Regions from separate parts of the Hoeflea sp. EC-HK425 genome, predicted to be linked through region 2. Evidence: predicted binding sites of a transcription regulator. Region 2 holds the regulator's gene; each other region holds the start of a gene.
The links. The regulator PhoB, encoded in region 2, activates phosphate uptake and scavenging genes when phosphate is short. The targets are predictions, from matches to a motif close to TGTCATNNANCTGTCAT.
Positions count from the first base shown of each region.

Region 1: a site for PhoB is predicted at 2,004-2,020, ahead of phnF (phosphonate metabolism transcriptional regulator PhnF). Genes of this name have one in related genera too.
Region 3: a site for PhoB is predicted at 2,333-2,349, ahead of SPHINGO391_RS06715 (PhoX family phosphatase). Genes of this name have one in related genera too.

Region 1 is NZ_LR701572.1:1,003,052-1,010,372, forward strand. It holds gene SPHINGO391_RS07490 (DUF3419 family protein) at 1-285, opposite strand, end outside; gene SPHINGO391_RS07495 (UDP-2,3-diacylglucosamine diphosphatase) at 321-1,136, opposite strand; gene phnF (phosphonate metabolism transcriptional regulator PhnF) at 1,239-1,985, opposite strand; gene phnG (phosphonate C-P lyase system protein PhnG) at 2,088-2,582, shown strand; gene phnH (phosphonate C-P lyase system protein PhnH) at 2,582-3,202, shown strand; gene SPHINGO391_RS07515 (carbon-phosphorus lyase complex subunit PhnI) at 3,206-4,333, shown strand; gene SPHINGO391_RS07520 (alpha-D-ribose 1-methylphosphonate 5-phosphate C-P-lyase PhnJ) at 4,330-5,268, shown strand; gene phnK (phosphonate C-P lyase system protein PhnK) at 5,265-6,089, shown strand; gene phnL (phosphonate C-P lyase system protein PhnL) at 6,093-6,800, shown strand; gene SPHINGO391_RS07535 (DapH/DapD/GlmU-related protein) at 6,797-7,321, shown strand, end outside.
Region 2 is NZ_LR701572.1:3,345,612-3,352,932, forward strand. It holds gene SPHINGO391_RS18840 (efflux RND transporter periplasmic adaptor subunit) at 1-471, opposite strand, end outside; gene SPHINGO391_RS18845 (Hsp33 family molecular chaperone) at 557-1,549, opposite strand; gene argF (ornithine carbamoyltransferase) at 1,677-2,600, opposite strand; gene SPHINGO391_RS18855 (aspartate aminotransferase family protein) at 2,615-3,808, opposite strand; gene SPHINGO391_RS18860 (GcrA family cell cycle regulator) at 4,282-4,809, shown strand; gene phoB (phosphate regulon transcriptional regulator PhoB) at 4,915-5,598, opposite strand; gene phoU (phosphate signaling complex protein PhoU) at 5,628-6,350, opposite strand; gene pstB (phosphate ABC transporter ATP-binding protein PstB) at 6,397-7,212, opposite strand; gene pstA (phosphate ABC transporter permease PstA) at 7,280-7,321, opposite strand, start outside.
Region 3 is NZ_LR701572.1:829,717-837,037, reverse strand. It holds gene SPHINGO391_RS06725 (MFS transporter) at 1-1,139, shown strand, start outside; gene SPHINGO391_RS06720 (serine hydrolase domain-containing protein) at 1,153-2,235, opposite strand; gene SPHINGO391_RS06715 (PhoX family phosphatase) at 2,404-4,395, shown strand; gene SPHINGO391_RS06710 (nuclear transport factor 2 family protein) at 4,476-4,940, opposite strand; gene cynS (cyanase) at 4,940-5,392, opposite strand; gene SPHINGO391_RS06700 (ABC transporter ATP-binding protein) at 5,416-6,300, opposite strand; gene ntrB (nitrate ABC transporter permease) at 6,311-7,144, opposite strand; gene SPHINGO391_RS06690 (CmpA/NrtA family ABC transporter substrate-binding protein) at 7,148-7,321, opposite strand, start outside.

The sequences.
Region 1 (7,321 bases), 2.3 Mb from region 2:
GACATGGGCGGGCGAAAGGTCGACGGCGATGATCTCGGCCGGACTGGCCGTCAGGTAGGACATGACATTGCAGGAGCCTGAAGCGATGGTGACGAGCGTGTCCGTGGATTTGAGCTCAAGCGCCTCCATGTCGATGAGCGGATCTTCCCAGATCTGCGGATAGACGAGGCCGCGAAACGCGGCGGAGAACACCCGTTCCAGGATGCCGGTGGAGGACAGGGCTGTGTTGCGCACGACCGCGCCATCGATGCGGGCGCCGACGGCTGTTGCTTCAATCATGGTCATTTATCAAGACTCCAAAGGAGAAGACGGGGCGGACTTCATGCCGCCTGGTCCCGCGTGCCGGTGATCTGTTTGAGAGGTTCGACCTTCGCCAGCTGTCCGGCTTTTTCGGAAATCCGTCGCGACCAGTCGATGATCTCCATGCGGCCGTCGGAATGCTCGACCACGGCCGTGCAGCTTTCCACCCAGTCGCCGGTGTTGATGTAGCGGATGCCGCCGCGCATCTCGTTGGCGGCGTGGTGGATGTGACCGCAGATGACGCCGTCGGCGCCGTGCTTGCGGGCTTCGTCCGCCAGCACTTCCTCGAAGTCCGAAATGAAGTTGACCGCGCTCTTGACCTTCAGCTTGGCCCAGCGGGAGAACGACCAGTAGCGCAGTCCAAGCAGCTTGCGGGAACGGTTGTGCCACTTGTTGGTCCACATCGCGAAGCCGTAGGCGATGTCGCCCAGATGGGCGAGCCAGCGGTGGTTCATCACCACCATGTCGAATTCGTCGCCGTGGATGACCAGCAGGCGCCTGCCATCGGCTGTCTCGAACACATCGCGCTCGCGCACCTCGATGCCGCCGAAATGAACGCCCTGATACTCGCGCAGCAGCTCGTCGTGATTGCCGGGAACATAGATGATGCGGGTGCCCTTGCGGGCCTTGCGCAAGAGTTTCTGAACCACGTCATTGTGGGATTGCGGCCAGTAGAATCCTTTGCGCTTCATCCGCCAGCAGTCGACGATATCGCCGACGAGATAGATGGTCGGGGCGTCATGCTGGCGCAGGAAGTCGATCAGTATCTCCGCCTGGCAATCGGGGGTACCCAAGTGAATGTCGGAAAGAAAAATGGTCCGGTAATTTGTGGTCACGGGGCCCGCCTGAACTTTGAGCTATCGTCCTGCTGGCAGGCTTAGACACGATTCAGTTCTCAGTTTTGTGACGGTCAATGTGACAGGGGTGCCGGATCTCGATCAGGTGGGCGTTTCCGCTGCCTGGTTCTCGATGACGAGTTCGACACGGTCGGCGGCAAACCGGGATTCGCCGTAGAGGACAGGCCTGCCTGCCGGATCGATGTCGATTCCGCGGGTCAGCAGCACGATCGCACCGGGCGACAGGGCGAGGAGGTCGAGATCCTCGCTGCTGGCATGCCGGGCCTCCACGCCCGTTGACTTGCGGGTGTAATCCTCCACTCCGAGGCGGACCAGCGAGGCGGTGATCGAGCCAGTCTTTGCGTAGAGGCTGGCAATTTCGCCAAACCGGCTGGCGTCAAACCAGGAGGTAGCCGCCGAGATTGGTACGGCGTCGGCGGTCGAGAGCGTCGAGAGCTTGATGACGGGCGCACCGGAAGGCAGGGACAGGGCCTTCGCGATGTGGGGCGGAGCGGGCAGGGTCTCGCTCGAAAGCAGCCTGCCTGACCGGGTCCGGGCCTGATCCTCCAGGCCCGAGGAAAAGCGGGTGCGCTGGCCAATCGGGTAACGCAGGCGCTTGCGGTCGTTGAGGAAGGTGCCGCGGCCCTGCTCGGCGCGCAGGATACCTTCCTTCTCGAGCGCCGCGATCGCCGAGCGAACCGTGTGACGGTTGACCCCGAATCGGCTGGCCAGTTCCGCCTCCGCCGGGAGCCGCTCATTGGCTGCCAGTCCGGTGAGAACCGACTGGCGGATCTGGTCGGCAACCTGCCGCCAGAGCGCGATCCCGGTCCGTCTCTGCAGTGCTTTCACCGGAGTTTCCCTTCGTGATGTCACAGGCTCGTCACATGAGCGGTTTAAGTGTATCGTAATTGATATGGTTGTCTAGATAAATAGACAAATAAGGAGATTTCGATGGCGCTTTCAGGAAATGGGCTGGACCAAACGCCGGACGGCAATGTCGCTACGGATATTGCCAGGCGGCAAAGGCTGCTGTCGGTGCTTGCCAGAGCGCCGAGCAAGGATCTGGTGTCTCGCTGGAAGCAGACCGGTCTCGACCCGTCCGTTGAACTGCTGCGCGGTCCCGAGTCCGGGCTTGTGGCGCTTCAGGGCCGCGCGGGCGGCACCGGTCAGCCGTTTCATGTCGGCGAGGTTTCGGCCACCCGCGTGACGGTCAGGATCGGCTCGGGGCAGGTGGGGCACGCTATGATCAGCGGCCGCGACGCGCGCAAGGCGCAACTGGTCGCCGTCATCGATGCGCTGGCCCAGGACCCTGGCCATGCCGAACTGGTCGAGCGCGAGATCGTTGCGCCGCTCGAGCAACTGGAGAGGGCTGCCGACGCCAGGATCCGCCAGGAAACCGCGGCCACAAGGGTCAATTTTTTCACCATGGTGCGAGGGGAAGACTGATGCCTGCCGCCACACAAGATTCCACGATCTACGAAGGCGGGTTCTCAGATCCCTTATGCTCATCTCAGATGGTGTTCCGGGTGCTGATGGATGCGATGTCGCGGCCGGGCTCGGTTCACCCATTGCCAGAGGTTACGACACCGCCGCCGCCACTTTGCGCGTCGGCTTCGGCACTGATTGCAACACTGGCCGATGCCGATACACCTGTCTGGCTGGATGCGGCGATGGCCAAGAGTTCCGAAGTCAGGGACTGGATCGTGTTTCACACCGGTGCGCCGGTTGTCAGTCACCCGTCCGATGCATCCTTTGCCATCGTGGCCGCGCCGCAAAACCTCTCGGCGCTCAATGGCTTCTCGCTCGGCACCCAGGAATTTCCCGACCGGTCGACGACGGTGATCCTGCAGGTGTCGACACTGTCCGAAGGTGTGCCGCTTGCGCTCGGAGGTCCCGGTATCAAGGGTCAGGCATCGCTGGCACCAGCGCCAATGCCGCAGCATTTCGAAGCGCAGTGGCAGGCCAACCGCGCCACTTTCCCGCGTGGCATCGACCTGATCCTCGCCGCGCCGGGCTGCGTGGCGGCATTGCCGCGCAGCACCCGTCTAGTCCGCAGGGAGGCGTAAGTCATGTATGTTGCTGTCAAGGGCGGCGAAGCCGCCATCGCCAACGCCCACCGTCTGCTCGCCGCCCGACGCCGTGGCGATGCCAATGTGCCGGGGCTGACGCTCGAGCAGATCGCCGGGCAATTGTCGCTTGCCGTCGACCGTGTGATGGGCGAGGGCTCGCTCTACGATCCGGAACTCGCTGCCCTGGCGATCAAGCAGGCCCGCGGCGATCTGATCGAGGCTGTGTTCCTGCTCCGCGCCTACCGGACAACCCTGCCGCGGTTTGGTCATTCGGAGCCGATGGACACAGGCGAGATGCTTGTGGAGCGGCGGATCTCGGCGATCTACAAGGATCTGCCCGGCGGCCAGCTGCTTGGTCCGACATTCGATTATACCCACCGGTTGCTCGATCCGGTGCTTGCCGGCGACGCGCCGGTGGATGCACCCGAAACCAGTCAGGACAGCAACGAACGTGTGATCCGCGTCTCCGATATCCTAGGCGACGAGGGACTGATCGAGGACGATCCGGTGACGGATGCCTCGCTGCCGGTCGCCGATATCACGCGGGCGCCGACCGAATACCCGATGGGTCGGGACGCGCGGCTGCAGACGCTTGCGCGGGGCGATGAGGGCTTCCTGCTGGCGCTCGCCTATTCGACCCAGCGCGGCTATGCGCGCAGCCACCCGTTTGTGGGCGAAATCCGCATTGGTGACGTCGATGTCGAGGTGATGATCCCGGAACTCGGCTTCACGGTGGTGATCGGGCGGGTCAAGCTGACCGAGTGCCAGATGGTCAACCAGTTCCAGGGATCGTCCAAGGTGCCGCCGCAGTTCACCCGCGGCTATGGCCTGGTATTCGGCCAGGCCGAGCGCAAGGCGATGGCAATGTCGCTGTGCGACCGGGCGCTCAGGGCGAGCGAACTCGGCGAGGACATCGTTGCGCCCGCCCAGGACGAGGAATTCGTGTTGTCGCATTGTGACAATGTGCAGGCGACCGGCTTCGTCGAGCATCTCAAGCTGCCGCATTACGTCGACTTCCAGGCCGAGCTCGACCTCGTGCGGCGCATGCGTGCCGAGCATTTCGCCAATGCGGCGAGGGCCGATGGCGAGACATCCGCAACGGACGACACAAAGGAGGCTGCGGAATGAACGCGCTGGCACAGGACGAGGGTTCGCAGAATCTGGCGACCTACAATTTCGCCTATCTCGATGAGCAGACCAAGCGGATGATCCGCCGGGCTATCCTCAAGGGGATCGCCGTGCCCGGCTACCAGGTGCCGTTCGCGTCCCGCGAGATGCCGATGCCCTATGGCTGGGGCACCGGCGGAGTGCAGGTGACGGCGGCGATCATAGGTCCTGACGATGTACTCAAGGTCATCGACCAGGGCGCCGACGACACCACCAACGCCGTGTCGATCCGGGCCTTCTTCGCCAAGACCGCAGGCGTTGCAACGACGACCGCGACGCCGGATGCAACGATCATCCAGACTCGTCACCGCATTCCGGAAACGCCGCTGACCCAAGGCCAGGTGCTGGTCTACCAGGTGCCGATCCCGGAGCCGTTGCGGTTCCTCGAGCCGCGCGAGACCGAGACCCGCAAGATGCATGCGCTCGAGGAGTATGGCCTGATGCACGTCAAGCTCTACGAGGACATCGCCCGCAACGGTCACATCGCCACGACCTATGCCTACCCGGTCAAGGTCGAGGGGCGCTACGTGATGGACCCGTCGCCGACGCCGAAATTCGACAATCCGAAAATGCACCAGTCCGAGGCGCTGCAGCTGTTCGGCGCAGGCCGCGAGAAGCGGATCTACGCGATCCCGCCGCACACCGAGGTTGTGAGCCTCGATTTCGAGGATCATCCTTTCGAGATCCAGCATTTCGATCAGCCCTGCGCCATGTGCGGCGCCGTCGAGGTCTATCTCGACGAGGTGGTGCTCGACGACAAGGGCGGGCGGATGTTCGTCTGCTCCGACACCCACCATTGCGAAAGCCGCCAGGCTGATGGGCACCGCGGAGCGCTGCTTGGCGAAAGTCCGGGGGCCGGCGATGACGCGGGCGCCGAAAAGGAGGCAATTCGATGAGCCATTCCGACACACTTGAAGCGCTTGCCGCGGCCGGCATTCCGGCGCCGGTCAAGCCGCTGCTCAGCGTCGAGGGCCTGACCCGGGTCTACGGCAAGCGCATCGGCTGCGCCGATGTCAGCTTCGACCTGTGGCCGGGCGAAGTGCTGGCGATCGTCGGCGAATCCGGCTCCGGCAAGACGACGCTGCTCAACTGCATTTCCTCGCGGCTGACGCCGACCTGCGGCACGGTCCACTACCGGATGCGCGACGGCGCGACTGCCGACATCTACAAGATGGCCGAGGCCGAGCGGCGCTACCTTATGCGCACCGACTGGGGCTTCGTGCACCAGAACCCGATCGACGGCTTGCGGATGACGGTCTCGGCCGGCGCCAATGTCGGCGAGCGGCTGATGGCGGTGGGGAACCGGCATTACGGCAACATCCGCAACACCGCGATTGAATGGCTGTCGCGGGTCGAGATCGACGAGGACCGGGTTGACGACCAGCCGCGCACCTTCTCCGGCGGCATGCGGCAACGGCTGCAGATCGCCCGCAACCTAGTGACCGAACCGCGGCTGGTGTTCATGGATGAACCCACCGGCGGTCTAGATGTCTCGGTTCAGGCTCGGCTTCTCGACCTGTTGCGCGGGCTTGTCTCCGATCTCGGCCTCGCCGTCATCGTCGTCACCCACGATCTCGCCGTGGCCCGGCTTCTGTCTGACCGGATGATCGTGATGAAAGAGGGCCGGGTGATCGAGGCGGGCCTCACCGACCGGGTGCTTGACGATCCGCGCGCGCCCTACACCCAGCTTCTCGTTTCCTCGATCCTGCAGGTCTGAATCATGCACACGCTCCTTGTCGCTTCGGAAGTTCGAAAAACCTTCATCATGCACATGCGCGGCGGTGTCGAACTGCCGGTGGTCGCCAATGTCTCGTTTTCGCTGAAGGCCGGGTCCTGCGCGGTGCTTGGCGGCCCGTCGGGCGTCGGCAAGAGCTCGATCCTGAAAATGCTCTACGGCAATTACGGCACCGACAGCGGCCAGATCTTGGTGCAACACCATGGCCGCCATGTCGATGTCGCCAGCGCATCCCCGCGAACGGTGCTCGAAATCCGGCGCGACACGATCGGCTATGTCAGCCAGTTCCTGCGCGCGGTGCCGCGTGTCTCGGCGCTGGATGTGGCGGCGGAGCCTCTGCTGATCCGGGGCGTGGCGCAGGATGTCGCCCATGAGCGGGCGCAGGATCTTTTTGCCGAACTCAACCTTCCGGAAAAACTCTGGTCGCTGCCGCCGGCGACGTTTTCGGGCGGCGAGCAACAGCGGGTCAACATCGCCCGCGGCTTCATCACCGATCATCCGATCCTGCTACTCGATGAGCCGACGGCGTCGCTTGATGCGGCGAACCGTGCGGTCGTCATCGATCTCATCGCCCGCAAGAAGGCGGAGGGTGCGGCGCTTCTGGGGATTTTCCACGATCACGATGTCCGCAACGCGGTAGCCGACCATGTCATCGACGTCTCGGCCTTTGCCGCTGGAAAGTCCGCGGCATGACCAGATTGTCGGAAACGCCTCTGGTGCATTCTACCGCGAAAATCGTTGACTCGACGCTCGGACGCTACACCGAAGTCGGGGCCAATTGCACGGTGTCCCATTCAACCATGGGCGACTACTCCTACTGCGTCGAGAATACCCAGATCGCCTATGCAAAAATCGGCAAGTTCGCCAACATAGCCTCCCATGTGCGGATCTATGCCAGCATGCACCCGATGGAGCGCGCCTCGCTGCATCACTTCAGCTACCGCTCGGCATGGTACTTCGAAGGCGAGAGCGACGACCAGGACTTCTTCGACTGGCGCGCAGGCCAGGGGATCACGATTGGCCACGACACCTGGATCGGCCACGGCGCCGTGGTGATGCCCGGGGTAACAATCGGTAACGGCGCCAGCATCGGCGCGAACGCGGTGGTGACCAAGGACGTGGCCGATTTCGCCATCGCCGTCGGCGTGCCGGCGCGAACCATCCGGCAGCGCTTTTCCGACGCTATCGCCAGCCGGCTTGATGCACTCGCCTGG
Region 2 (7,321 bases):
ACGCGCATCGATCTCTGCAATTGCGGCGCGGGTAGAGGCCAGATTGGCGCGAGCCTCGACCAGAGCCCCTTCATAGGCAAAAGGGTCGATACGCAAAAGAACAGTCCCCTCGGCGACGCGGCGCCCGGCGACCATATCGGGATGGATCTCGACGACGTCACCGCTCACGGTGGTGCGCAGGTCGACATTACGGCCAGTCTCGACCTGCCCGTACAGGCGGATGTCCGGACGATTGTCTGCGCGCTCCGCAGCTGCTGTCTCAACGGTGTAGACCAGCGGCGTAAACGGTCTGGGCGTACGCTCACGCTTGGAGGCGGCGAGGCTTTGCATCGCCAGCCAGGCACCGGCGAGCACCAGCGCCATCAGGGCAAACTGAACCAATGGCCGCAAAAATCCGAGGCGTGCCGACGGCGATCGGGCGCGCGAGGGTTCCAAAGGCACGTCCAGAGGCTTGTCCGCCTTGTCGAGCATCACTTCACTCCGTTGCAACCCAACAGGTAACGTAATGCGGACACATGGCAAATTAAAGTTTCGTCATCTTTACGGGCGCAAGTCCTCAGCGCCGGAACTCGGCCGGATCGAACTTGTAGGCCGTCGAGCAGAACTCGCATTGCACGGTGATCACGCCGTTCTCGATACTGTGCTCAAGCTCTTCTTCCGAAAACCCATCGAGCACCTCACCCAGCCGTTCGCGCGAGCAGCTGCACTTGTCGAAGACCGGAACCGGCGGATAGACCTTGGCACCGCGCTCATGGAAGAGCCGGTAGAGGAGGCGCTCGGCGCCAACCTCGGGATCGGTCAGTTCGCCCGGATCCACGGTTGTGACCAGCGCCTTGGCTTCCGCCCAGCTGTCGTCTTCATCATGCATGATGGCTTCCATGCCTTCCGGCAGGTCACCGCCCGGAAGGTCGGGGGTGCGCATGCGATCAGGTGCCTGCGGCAGGAACTGGACGACGATGCCTCCGGCCCGCCAGCTGTGACGCGGCTTGCCGTCTTCATCGCGGTCGATGAGCTCGGCGACAGCCAGCCGGACAATGGTGGGAATCTGCTCGGACTGGCGAAAATAGGTTTCAGCCATGGCTTCCAGCGTATCGCCCTTCATCTCGACGATACCCTGGTAGCGCTGCATGTAGGCGCCCTGATCAATGGTAAAGGCGAGAATTCCATTGCCGAGCAGTTCGGCGGGCTTCGTCGTCCCGGCAGCCTCCGCAGCAGCCAGGCGCTCTGCATCAAAGCGGGCATAGGCGCGCAGATTACCGGGCGTCGAGAAGTCCGCGACCAGCAGGTCCACAGGTCCATCACCCTTTGTCTGGACGATCAGCTTGCCTTCGAACTTGAGCGAGGTGCCGAGCAGCACTGTAAGCGCGATGGCTTCGGCGAGCAGACGCGCAACCGGCTCGGGATAAGCATGCCGGCCGAGAATCGCGTCGATCATGGGGCCAAGCTGAACCGTCCGGCCACGCACATCGAGGCCGTCCACCTCGAACGGCAGGACGCGGTCGTCTCCGGCGAAGTCCTGTTCGCCAGGGGTCTGGATTTCGGTTTCCATCATCAATTCCGATTGTCTATCGTGTCACAGGGCACACATTGACCATTCAGGGTTGGCCGGTCAGGGCTGGCCGGTCCCACTTTTCAACCGGCCATATAGGTACTGATCGCTGAAAGCGCCAGAGGCGCTACAGAACGCCCATGCACCAGCGCATGATCGCCTTTTGCGCATGCAAGCGGTTCTCCGCCTCGTCAAACACCACCGACTGCGGCCCGTCCATCACACCGTCGGTGACTTCCTCGCCGCGATGAGCCGGGAGGCAGTGCATGAAGAGAGCATCCGGATTGGCCTTCTGCATCAGTGTTTCATTGACCTGGTAAGGCACGAAGATATTGTGGCCGCGCGCCTTGTGTTCCTGGTTCATCGACACCCAGGTGTCGGTGATAACGCAATCGGCACCGTTTACCGCGCGATCAGGATCGGCACTCATGTCGATTTCCGCGCCCTGCTTGCGGGCCCACTCGACGAATTTCGCCTCGGGTTCCGACCCTTCAGGCGTTGCGATCTGCATGCGGTACCCGAACTGCGCAGCCCCCTCGATGAGCGAATGGAGCACATTGTTGCCATCGCCCGTCCAGGCCAGCGTCTTGCCCTTGATCGGGCCGCGATGTTCCTCGAACGTCAGAATGTCGGCCATGATCTGGCAGGGATGCGTGTCGTCGGTCAGGGCATTGATGACAGGCACCGTGGCATGTTCGGCGAGTTCGAGCATACGGGAATGATCCAGCGTCCGGATCATGATGATGTCGACATAGCGCGAGAGAACCTTTGCCGTATCGGCAATGGTTTCGGCCCGACCGAGTTGCATCTCCGTTCCCGACAGGAACAGCGTCTCGCCACCGAGCTGCCGCATGCCGACATCGAAGGAGACACGAGTGCGTGTCGAGGGCTTCTCGAAGATCATGGCCAGCATCTTGCCAGCGAGTGGCTTGTCCGCTTCGGTCGCCGTCTTGGCGGATCGCGCCGCGTCGAGCATGGCACGCAACTCTCCGGCGCTGACGGCGGAGAGATCGAGAAAATGCCGGGTGCTGGCGGATGGGGTCTTGGTCATAAAATCCGGTCCGTTTAGTTGGCTGCACCGTTGCGGGACAGCATTTCGAGCGCGGCCTCTGTCTTTGCGAGCGCTTCGCGGGCTTCTTCGGCGGTCACGATCAAAGGCGGCAGCAAACGGACGACATTGTCGCCGGCCGGGACTGCCAGAAGATGCTCACTGCGCATCGCCGCAACCAGATCCGCATTGGATTTGGCACACTTGATACCGAGCATCAGGCCGGAGCCGCGGACGTCCGCAATCAAATCCGGATAGCGATCCTTGAGTGAAGCCAGTCCCTGCCTGAGCACCAGAGCAACATCATTGACGTGCGGAAGAAATCCATCGTCGAGAATGATATCCAGCACGGCATTGCCGACCGCCATGGCAAGCGGGTTGCCGCCATAGGTGGTGCCGTGGGTACCGAGCGTCATGCCGTCTGCCGCACTGGCCGTGGCCAGGCAGGCGCCAAAGGGAAAACCGCCGCCGATGCCTTTTGCCACTGCCATGATGTCCGGCTCAATGCCGGCCCATTCATGGGCGAACAACTTGCCGGTCCGGCCCACACCCGACTGAACCTCATCAAGGATCAGCAGGATGCCATGTTCATCGCACAGCTCGCGCAGGCCGCGCATGCATTCATTGGGCAGCGGACGGATACCGCCCTCGCCCTGCACCGGCTCGACCAGAATGGCGGCTGTTTCACTGGTAATCGCCGCCTTCAGCGCCTCATGATCGCCAAATGGAACCTGATCAAAGCCTTCAACCTTCGGCCCGAAGCCTTCGAGGTACTTTGGCTGGCCTCCGGCGGCAATCGTCGCCAGGGTCCGGCCGTGAAAGGCGCCCTCGATGGTGACTATGCGATAGCGCTCGGGCTGGCCATTGACGAAGAAATGACGCCGCGCGGTCTTGATGGCACACTCCAGCGCCTCGGCACCGGAATTGGTGAAGAAGACCTTGTCGGCAAAGGTCACTTCGGTCAGCCGTTGGGCGAGGCGGGACTGATCGGGGATCTCGTGCACATTGGATAGGTGCCAGAGACGATCGGCCTGGGCCTTGAGCGCCCCAACAAGATGCGGATGGGTGTGGCCAAGGGAATTGACCGCTATGCCGGCGGCAAAATCGAGATACCGCTCGCCCTCGGGTGTTTCCAGCCAGACGCCATGTCCGCGCTCGAACACGATCGGAACGCGGTTGTAAGTGTCATAAAGCGGCTTGGCTTCAGCCATGGCGCTTCTCTCCCCCTTCGAGAACGGACAATACGGCACCGCCCTTGCCTTGCGACCGCTACGGCGAGACAAGGCAGGGCATGCCGGAAAACCAAAATGCCGCCCTTTCCGGGGCGGCGTGGGCACTATTTACAATTAGGGCATGCCTGTCAATGAGACAGCAGGCGCGGCTCGGGCCACGGCGATCGCTCCGGTCATTCGCCCAAGCAGCCGGGGATATCACCCCCAAGTCAACGCTGAATGGTGAGAATTGATACCCACCTCCTAAGTTGGGGAAAACCGCAAAAAGGAATCAGCATGATTCGGCTGACTCTTGTCACGGAGTCCGCCGACCACTAAGTTGAAGGCATGAAATAGACGTTCGCGGCGGACACTATTCACCTCACTGTAACCGAGCGTTCGAGTTCCGGTCTTCCGGGGCGACGGTGAGGGATTCTGCCATCCCGGGATACGGGATACGGGGAGAGTATTGCATGAACTGGACTGATGAACGGGTTGAAAGACTCAAGAAACTCTGGGCGGACGGGCTCAGTGCCAGCCAAATCGCGGCTCAGCTGGGCGGCGTCAGCCGCAACGCGGTGATCGGCAAGGTGCACAGGCTCAACCTGCCCGGTCGCGCCAAGAGCGGCGGGCAGGCATCGGTGCGCACCAAGCGCACGACCGCGGCGCCGCGCGCACCGAATTATGCCGGGCGGACAGCAAGCCAGACGACAACCAGAACCGTCAGCCGATCGAGTGGCGGCGCAGCCCTGAAGCAGGATCTGGATGTCGTTGCATCGGAAGAGATCGACACCCGTCCGATGGAGGATGTGGTGGTGCCGATTTCGCGCCGGCTCTCGCTGGTGGAGCTTTCCGAGCGCACCTGCAAATGGCCGGTCGGTGATCCGCTGCAGGAAGGTTTTCACTTCTGCGGCAATGATTCCGGCGATTCCTCGCCCTATTGCGGCTATCACGCCAAGATGGCCTTCCAGCCGTCGAGCGAGCGCAAGCGCGCCCGCTGAATTGATATGCCTCTCACAGGCAAAAGGTTTGGATTACGAAAAAGCCCGGGTTGAAGCCGGGCTTTTTCGTTGGAGCTCTTGTCTGAGATGGCGGTAAATCCCGCGTCAGCCCTCGATCGAGTAGCCCGCGCCGCGAACGGTGCGGATGGTGTCGCGCATGCCGGAGAGATTGACCGCCTTGCGCAACCGGCCGACATGCACGTCGACCGTGCGCTCGTCGACATAGACATCATGACCCCAGACACCATCGAGAAGCTGGGCGCGGGAATAAACCCGGCCGGGTGAACTCATCAGGTATTCGAGAAGCCTGAACTCGGTCGGCCCCAGCTTGATGTCCCGGCCACGGCGCTTGACCCGGTGGGTTTCGCGATCGAGTTCGATATCGCCGACCTTGAGCAGGCTGGAAATGACTTCCGGACGGGCGCGGCGCAGCATGGCCCTGACACGGGCCAGCAGTTCGGGCGTCGAGAACGGCTTGACGACGAAATCGTCCGCACCCGTGGCCAGGCCACGAACCCTCTCGCTCTCCTCGCCACGTGCGGTGAGCATGATGATCGGCAACCGTTCGGTTTCGGGCCGGGCGCGCAGACGGCGGCACAACTCGATGCCGGAGATGCCCGGCAGCATCCAGTCGAGGATCAGCAGATCCGGAACCCGCTCCTGAAGTGCAATTTCAGCCTCGTCACCGCGCAGCACGGTGTCGACCTCGTAGCCTTCAGCTTCCAGATTGTAGCGAAGCAGCACCGAAAGTGCCTCTTCGTCCTCAACCACAGTAATACGTGGACTCATCGCCATGGGTCATGCACTCCGTAGCGCTCTCAGTCCGAACCCGGTGCGGGCGCGACCATGGTGGCGGTATCATCGTCCTTCGGCCGTTCGGCTGCCAGCTGCTCGCCGGTGGCCACGTAATAGACCGTCTCGGCGATATTGGTGGCGTGATCGCCGATCCGCTCAATGTTCTTGGCGCAGAAAAGCAGGTGGGTGCAGGCAGTGATGTTGCGCGGATCTTCCATCATGTAGGTCAGAAGTTCGCGGAACAGCGAAGTGTAGATCGCGTCGATCTCCTCGTCACGCTCGCGGATCGAATTGGCGAGATCGGGCGAACGGGTTGCAAAGGCGTCCAGCACTTCCTTGAGCTGAGTCAGAGCCAGTTCGGCCAGATGCTCGAGGCCGCGGACCAGCTTGCGCGGCTGGGCCATGGTGTGAACGGCGATCACCCGCTTGGCGATGTTCTTGCCCAGATCGCCGACCCGCTCAAGATCGGAGGCGATCCGGATCGAGCCGATGATCTCACGCAGATCCGAGGCCATCGGCTGGCGCTTGGCAATTACCAGAACTGCCTTGTCGTAGATTTCACGCTCGCCATTGTCGAGCAGCAGATCTTCGGAGATGACGCGCTGGGCTGAGCCGGTATCGGCATTGACCAGGGCCGCGACGGCGTCGGCAACCATGCGCTCGGCAATGCCGCCCATTTCCGACAGCCGGCGCGTCAGGAAACGAAGGTCATCATCATAAGAAGTGACTGTGTGTGCTTCGGGCATGGTTTGATCCTTCAATCCTGTAATCGTGACGCAAAAGGCAGTCGCATTAGCCGAAGCGGCCGGTGATGTAGTCCTGGGTCAGCTTGTTGTCGGGATTGGTGAACATCTTGTCGGTATCACCTTCCTCGACAAGATAGCCCAGATGGAACATCGCCGTGCGTTGCGATACACGGGCAGCCTGCTGCATCGAGTGGGTCACGATCACGATGGTGTAATTGACGCGAAGCTCGTCGATCAGTTCCTCGACCTTTGCGGTGGCGATCGGGTCGAGCGCCGAGCACGGCTCGTCCATCAGAATGACTTCAGGGCTTACGGCGATGGCGCGTGCGATGCAAAGCCGCTGCTGCTGGCCGCCCGACAGACCGGTGCCCGGCTCCTGCAGACGATCCTTGACCTCGTTGAAAAGGCCGGCCTTGATCAGGCTGCGCTCGACAACTTCGTCCATCTCCACGCGGGTCGAAACCTGGCCGTGAATGCGCGGTCCGTAAACGATGTTTTCGTAAATGGACTTGGGAAACGGGTTGGGCTTCTGAAAGACCATGCCGACGCGTGCCCGCAATTCCACGACATCGATCATCGGGGCGTAGATGTTTTCGCCGTCCAGCGTGACTTCGCCGTTGACCCGGCAGATATCGATCGTGTCATTCATCCGGTTAAGACAGCGCAGAAAAGTCGACTTGCCGCAGCCAGAGGGTCCGATGAGCGCCGTCACGCTGTTCTTGCGGACATCGAGATTGACATCAAAAAGCGCCTGCTTTTCGCCGTAGAAGACGCTGACGTCGGTGCCGCGCATCTTGATCGCGGATTCCTCGATGGCAGCATCAACCGCTTTTTCAGTCGCCGCTTCAGACATGATGTTCATCTCCGTCTTCCCTTCAACAGTTTCAGTATACTCAGGGCTTGGTTGATTCAAAGGTGACAGCCGGGTCCTACCAGCGGCGCTCAAAGCGTCGGCGCAACAGGATGGCGAT
Region 3 (7,321 bases), 2.5 Mb from region 2:
CGGCCATGGGCTTCTTCCAGTTGCCGATGCTCGCTGACACAGGCTGGGACCGGACGACCTTTGGTCTCGCCATGGCGATCCAGAACCTGTTCTGGGGCTTGGGCCAGCCGTTTTTTGGCGCGATTGCCGACAAGTTCGGCACCTGGAAGGTGCTGGCCCTGTCCGCATTTGTCTATTCGAGCGGACTGTTCATCATGTCGGTGGCGCCAAGCCCCGGCTGGTTCTACATCGGCGGCGGCGTCCTCGTCGGGCTGGGCATTGCGTCGGCCTCCTTCGGCATCGTGCTGGCAGCGTTTGCCCGCAATGTCGCGCCGGAGCGGCGCTCCATGGCGTTCGGCATAGGCACGGCAGCCGGCTCGGCCGGCATGTTCGTCTTCGCACCGCTGAGCCAGGGCCTGATCGATGCCTATGGCTGGCAGGAAGCGCTTATCTGGATGGCGGCGATGATGTTCATCATCCCGTTCCTGGCCATTCCGCTGCGCGGCAACTCGAATTCCGGCTCGCAATCGGCGCTTCAGTACAAGCAGTCTATCGGTGAAGCCCTGCGCGAAGCGCTCGGCCACAAGAGCTACCTGCTGCTGGTCTCCGGTTTCTTCGTATGCGGCTTCCAGGTGGCCTTCATCACCGCCCACTTCCCGGCCTATCTGCGCGATATCGGTATCGAAAGCTCCTTTGCGGTGCTGTCGCTGGCGCTCATCGGCTTTTTCAACATCATCGGTTCGCTGGCCTCGGGCTATATCGGTCAGCGTTATTCCAAGCCGATGGCACTGGTCTGGATCTATATCGGCCGTTCAATCGCCGTCACCGCGTTCCTGCTGCTGCCGCAGACCAGCACCTCGGTGGTGATCTTCGCCATCGTCATGGGCCTGCTCTGGCTGTCGACCGTGCCTCCGACCAACGCGCTGGTGGCAATCATGTTCGGCACCGGCCATCTCGGCATGCTGGGTGGGGTGGTGTTTCTCGCCCACCAGGTCGGCTCCTTCCTCGGCGTCTGGCTCGGCGGCTATCTCTACGACATCTTCGGCACCTACAACCCGGTCTGGTGGCTGGGCGTGGCACTCGGCATCTTCGCCGCGATCGTCCACTGGCCGATCCGGGAACAGGCCGTGGAGCGGCCGGAACTGGCGCCGGCGGAATGAGACGACAGGGCGATTAGTTGTCGAAGTAGATTCCAGCGGCGAGATCCAGAAGATCCGTATCCGTGACGCTGTTGCCGTTGACCGTATAGACCAGCACCAGATCGGCATCTGGATAGTACCGGGCGTCTGCCTCGAAACCATCATAGCTGCCCGAATGGCCGTACCAGTCGCCCCAATCATCGCCGCCGTTGGCCATGCCGAGACCGTAGCTATCGTCCTGCTTAGAGCCGGCCAGCATCTCTTCAAGCAGATCGGCTTTGAGTATCCTCTGTTCGCGCATCAACGCCTGCAGGAAACCTGCAACATCCCGCGCGGTGCTGACCAGCGGCCCGTCCGCCAGAACACTCGCCCAGGACAACTGACTGACATCAGTATTCCCGGTTTCGCCGGCGTAGCCATGTGCGAGATCGGCCGCCTCCGCGGAGGCGCCGACCGTGGTCGCCAACATGCCCGAGGGAACGAACACGCTCTCCCAAAGTGCGGCCTCCAGATCCGCAGATCGGTTTTTGAGAATATGGCCGAGCAGCACATAATTGCTGTTGGAGTACTCAAAAATCTCGCCGGGCGCGCCATAGGCAGGTTCTCCATAGGCAAAGGCAAGGGCCTCGGCCTCGCTCCACCGCCGCTTCATATCAAGCAGGGCAGCGCCCACAAAACTGTCGTCGAGATAATCTGCGAGACCGGAGGTATGATTGAGCAATTGGCGAAGCGTGACTTCACCAATCCCCTCAAGCGCATCAATACCCGGCAGATCGCGAACCAGCGGCCAGACCTTGGCATCGAGATCGAGATCCCCCTTTTCGACATGGGCGAGGACCGCGGCGGCAACCATCATCTTGCCGGTGGAGGCTATGTAGAACCGCGTATCCGGTGTCACCGGCCGCCGGGTCCCGGTCTCGGCCATGCCGGCAACAACCTCGATCTCGGTTTCCGGTCCCCGCACAAAGAGTGTCCCGCCGGCAAGTCCGTTTTCCGCAAGAAACTCTTCAAGCGCACTCCGGTAGTCTTCCAGTTCACCTGCCGCTGCCGGGACTGCCAGCCATCCGAGCGCAAGGCCGACAGCGCTTCCCAGCAAGACCATTCTCAGTGTCATCATTTCCACTCCTCCGAGCCGGCACGAACCGCGGGTAGGCCAGCGAGCGCGCTGCAATGCGCACCGCTTCTAAACAGGAAGGCTGCAATCCTGCGTCAACTGTCATAAGCTCGTTACGCAAATTGGTACATTTGGATTCATCGGGGTCAGTCCAACACGATGGAGAAAGCCATGAACGACATGTTCAAGCCAGATGAAGAAATCATCAACCTCACCGAACTGCGCGAAGCGGAAGAAGATGTCGGCCGCAACCCGTCAGACAATCCCACAATGGGCGACATTATCAACCGCCGTTTCTCGCGCCGCGGCTTCCTTGGCGGCTCGCTCGCCGTCACCGCCATTGCCACGACCGTCAGCCCGCTGGCGCTGATGATCGCCGATGAGGCCCGTGCGGAAGGTATGAGCGCCTTTTCGTTCACCGAAGTCGAGGCCGGCGTCGATGAAACCCATCACGTTGCCGAAGGCTATGACGCCGATGTTCTGCTGCGCTGGGGCGACAAGGTCTTTGCAGATTCGCCGGATTTCGATCCGATGAACCAGACGGCGGAAAGCCAGTCGAAACAGTTCGGCTACAACAACGATTATGTCGGCTTCATTCCGCTCGATGGTGCCGACGACCATGGACTGCTCGTGGTCAACCACGAATACACCAACGCCGAACTGATGTTCCCCAACTGGGCGACCATCGGCAAGGATGGTGAAGGCAAGGACAAGGTGATGATGGGCGAGTTCACCAAGGATATCGTCGACATCGAAATGGCCGCACACGGTGGCACCGTCATCGAAATCCGCAAGCAGGACGGCAAATGGATGCCGGTCCTCGACGGCAAGATGAACCGCCGTTTGCACGTCGGCACCGAGATGGCGCTGACCGGTCCGGCCGCCGGTCACGACCGCCTCAAGACCAATGCGGACACGTCAGGCACGAAGGTGTTCGGCACGCTCAACAACTGCGCCGGCGGCGTCACGCCCTGGGGCACATGGCTGATGGCCGAGGAAAACTTCCACGGCTACTTCATCGGCGAACTGCCGGAAGGCCATCCCGAAGCCGTCAACTACAAGCGCTACGGCGCTCCCGCCGGCTGGTACAACTGGGGCACGCATCACGACCGCTTCGATGTCTCCAAGGAGCCCAATGAACCCAACCGCTTCGGCTGGGTTGTCGAAGTCGATCCGATGGACCCCAACTCGGTACCGAAGAAGCGCACGGCACTTGGCCGCATGAAACATGAAGGTGCTGAAAGCGTTGTCAACAAGGATGGCCGCGTGGTGTTTTACTGCGGCGATGACGAACGCTTCGACTATGTCTACAAGTTTGTCACCAGCGCCGCCTACAACCCCGATGACCGCGCGGCCAACATGGACCTTCTCGACGATGGCATCCTCTATGTCGCGCGCTTTGATGCGGACGGCACGGTTGACTGGATGCCGCTGGTTCACGGTGAAGGCCCGCTCAATGCCGACAACGGCTTCATGAGCCAGGCCGACGTGGTGATCGAGGCCCGCCGCGCCGGCGACCTTCTCGGTGCCACGAAGATGGACCGTCCCGAAGACGTTCAGCCCAATGCCATGACCGGCAAGGTCTATTGCATGCTGACCAACAACACCCGGCGCAAGGAAGGCGACGAGAACGCCGCCAACCCGCGCGCCAACAACGCCTTCGGTCACATCATCGAAATCAGCGAAACCGATGGCGACTTCGCTTCCACCAAATCGACCTGGGAAATCCTGCTCAAATGCGGAGATCCGGCGGTCGCCGAAGTCGGCGCCAGCTTCTCCTCAGCCACCACCACCAACGGCTGGTTCGGCATGCCCGACAACTGCGCCATCGATGCTGACGGACGCCTCTGGGTCTCGACAGACGGCAATTCCGAAAAGCGGACCGGGCGTACCGATGGTCTGTGGGCCGTCGATACGAATGGGGATGCGCGAGCCACCTCGAAACTGTTCTTCCGGGTTCCGGTCGGCGCCGAGATGTGCGGCCCGCTTTTCGATCCGACAGGCGAAACCGTGTTCCTCGCGGTTCAGCATCCCGGTGACGAAGGCCTCGCCACCTATGAGCAGCCCGCCACCCGCTGGCCCGATTTCCGCGACGACATGCCGGTGCGTCCGGCTGTCGTCGCTGTCACCAAGCAGGGCGGCGGCAAGATCGGCATGGCCTGACCGGCTCACACAAGCCATCAACGCGAAGGGCGCCCATGCGGCGCCCTTCGTCGTTCAGAGACCCATAGATCGGCGCCGGTCTACAATTCGAGTTCCGTCAATCCCGGATGCTCTTCCGGCCGCCGCCCCTGCGGCCAGTGAAATTTCCGGTCTGCTTCGGCGATCTCGACATCATTGATACTGGCGTGGCGCGTCATCATGTAGCCCGCCTCGTCGAATTCCCAGTTCTCGTTGCCATAGGAACGGTACCAGGTTCCCGCCGCATCATGCCACTCATAGGCAAAGCGGACCGCGATACGGTTGCCGGAATACGCCCACAGCTCCTTGATCAGCCGGTACTCGAGCTCCTTTTCCCACTTTCGGGTCAGGAACGCCTCGATTTCGCTGCGCCCATTGATGAACTCGCTCCGGTTCCGCCACCTGCTGTCCGGCGTGTAGGCGAGCGCGACCTTAGCCGGGTCGCGGCCGTTCCAGCCGTCCTCGGCGGCCCTGATCTTCTGGACCGCCGACTGCTCGGTGAAAGGTGGGAAGGGAGGCCGCGACATTACCAGGAATTGTAGCCCAGGAACTTGCCCGACATCTCGATCTTGACCCGGTCGCCCTTGGGATTGGCCACGCGGGTGATCTGCATGTCGAAATCGATGGCCGACATGATGCCGTCGCCGAACTCCTCCTGGATCAGCGTCTTGATCGTCGGACCATAGACCCCGACGATTTCGTAGAGCCGGTAGACGCAGGGGTCGGTCGGCACTGCCTGCTCCCAGATCTTGGTGGGATACTCCTGCAGCACCAGCGCCGCCTCCTGCGGCAGCCCCATCACGGAGACCATCGCCTCGGCCTTGTCCTTGGGCATCGCGTTCATGCCCATTGCGGCCGAATGCGTCCACACCGGCGACATGCCGATCTTCTCGGCGATGTCCTCCCATTTCATGCCTGTCGTGCGCTTGGCAGACAGTATCATTTCGGTCACGTCTTCCTTGGTCATCATTTTGGCCATGATGAAGTCTCCTGCTCAGGGTGTTAAACGGCGAGTTTCTTGGGCGACCGCGCAGCCGGCGCGGTCTTGTCGATGCGGACTGTCTCGGGCCGGTTCTCGACGGCGTCTGTCGGTCCTGCGAGTTCCTTCGAATGTTTGCCAAGGAACTGCACCAGATGATTGCGGATCGCGTAGTAGTTCGGATGCTCGACGATCTCGATCCGGTTGCGCGGCCGCGGAATGGTGATCTCCACGGATTCCGCCACCCGCGCGAACGGGCCGTTGGTCATCAGCAGGATGCGGTCCGCCAGCAGGATTGCCTCGTCGATATCGTGGGTGATCATGAACACGGTCTGGTTGGTCCCCGCCCAGACCTTCAGCAGCTCGTCCTGAATGGTGCCCCGCGTCAGCGCATCGAGCGCACCGAACGGCTCGTCCAGCAACAGCAGCTTCGGACTGATCGAAAACGCCCGGGCGATAGACACACGCTGGCGCATGCCGCCCGACAGCTGGCTCGGCTTTCGGTGGAACACATCCGCGCTCAGGCCGACCATCTCGAGATGCTTCTTCGAGTGGCTCAGAACCTGGTCCTTCGACCAGTCCGGATAACGGGCCGCGACGGCAAACGTCACGTTCTTGAGCGCGCTCAGCCAGGGCAGCAGCGAATAGTTCTGAAACACCACGCCGCGATCAAGGCTGGGTCCGGAGACCTCCTTGCCATCCATGATGACAACGCCCTCGCTGGCCTCGGCCAGTCCGGCCAGGATGTTCATGATCGTCGACTTGCCGCAGCCCGAGTGGCCGAGAATGACGACGAATTCGCCCCGCTCGATGCCGAAACTGGCATTCTCGAAAATCGTGGTCTGGCCGCCTTCCCCGTCCGGGTATCTCTGGCTAAGGCGTTCAACGCTCAAGAAAGGAGTGGTCACGGTGGTTCTCCTATTCGCTGTAGACGACAAAGCGCTGCAACACACCGAACATCGCGTCGAGCGCCATGCCGACAACGCCGATCATCAGGATGGAAAAGATGACCGAGGTCAGATCGAGATTGTTCCACTCGTTCCAGACGTAGTATCCAATACCCGTGCCGCCGACCAACATTTCGGCCGCAACGATCACCAGCCAGGCAATGCCGATGGAAATGCGCATGCCGGTCACGATCGTTGGAGCGGCCGCCGGCAGGATCACCATAAAGGCGGTGCGCAGGGCACCGAGCTCATGGGTCCGTGCGACATTGACCCAGTCCTTGCGCACTCCGGCAACGCCAAAGGCGGTGTTGATCAGCATCGGCCAGATCGAACAGATGAAAATCACGAAGATCGCGCTGGTCTCGCTGTCCTGGATGATGAACAGCGCCAGCGGCATCCACGCCAGCGGCGAGATCGGCCTGAGTACCTGGATGAAGGGATTGAGCGCCTTGTAGGCAACCGGGGACATGCCGATCAGGAAGCCCAACGGTATGGCGATCAGCGCCGCCAGGAAATAGCCGGCCAGCACGCGGTAGATCGAATAGCCGATCTGGATGCCGATCCCCTTGTCGTTCGGACCCGCATCGTAGAACGGGTCGCTCAGCTGCTCCCACGCCTTTTCCAGCACCTGGCTCGGCGGCGGAACGCCGGCTTTCTGCGCCCCACCCCCCGTCAGTCGCTCATATTCGGTCAGCTCTCCCACCGCCTTCTGCCCTGGAATGGCGGCCTCCCACAAAAGGAGGCCGCCGATCAGCAGGATGAACGAGAGGATAGCCGCGCGCTTGTTCACGGACATGTCAGTCATGCGTCAGCCTTTTTTGATCGCAAAGCTCGAAACGTAGTCTTCCGGCGTCGCGGGATCGAAAGTCTTGCCCATGATGACGTGCGACTTGTAGCTCTCCGCCGGGGCGTCGTAGCCGAGATCGGTCATGATCTTCCTCGCATCGGAGGCGAGGTACACCTGCTCGGCCACCGCCTTGTA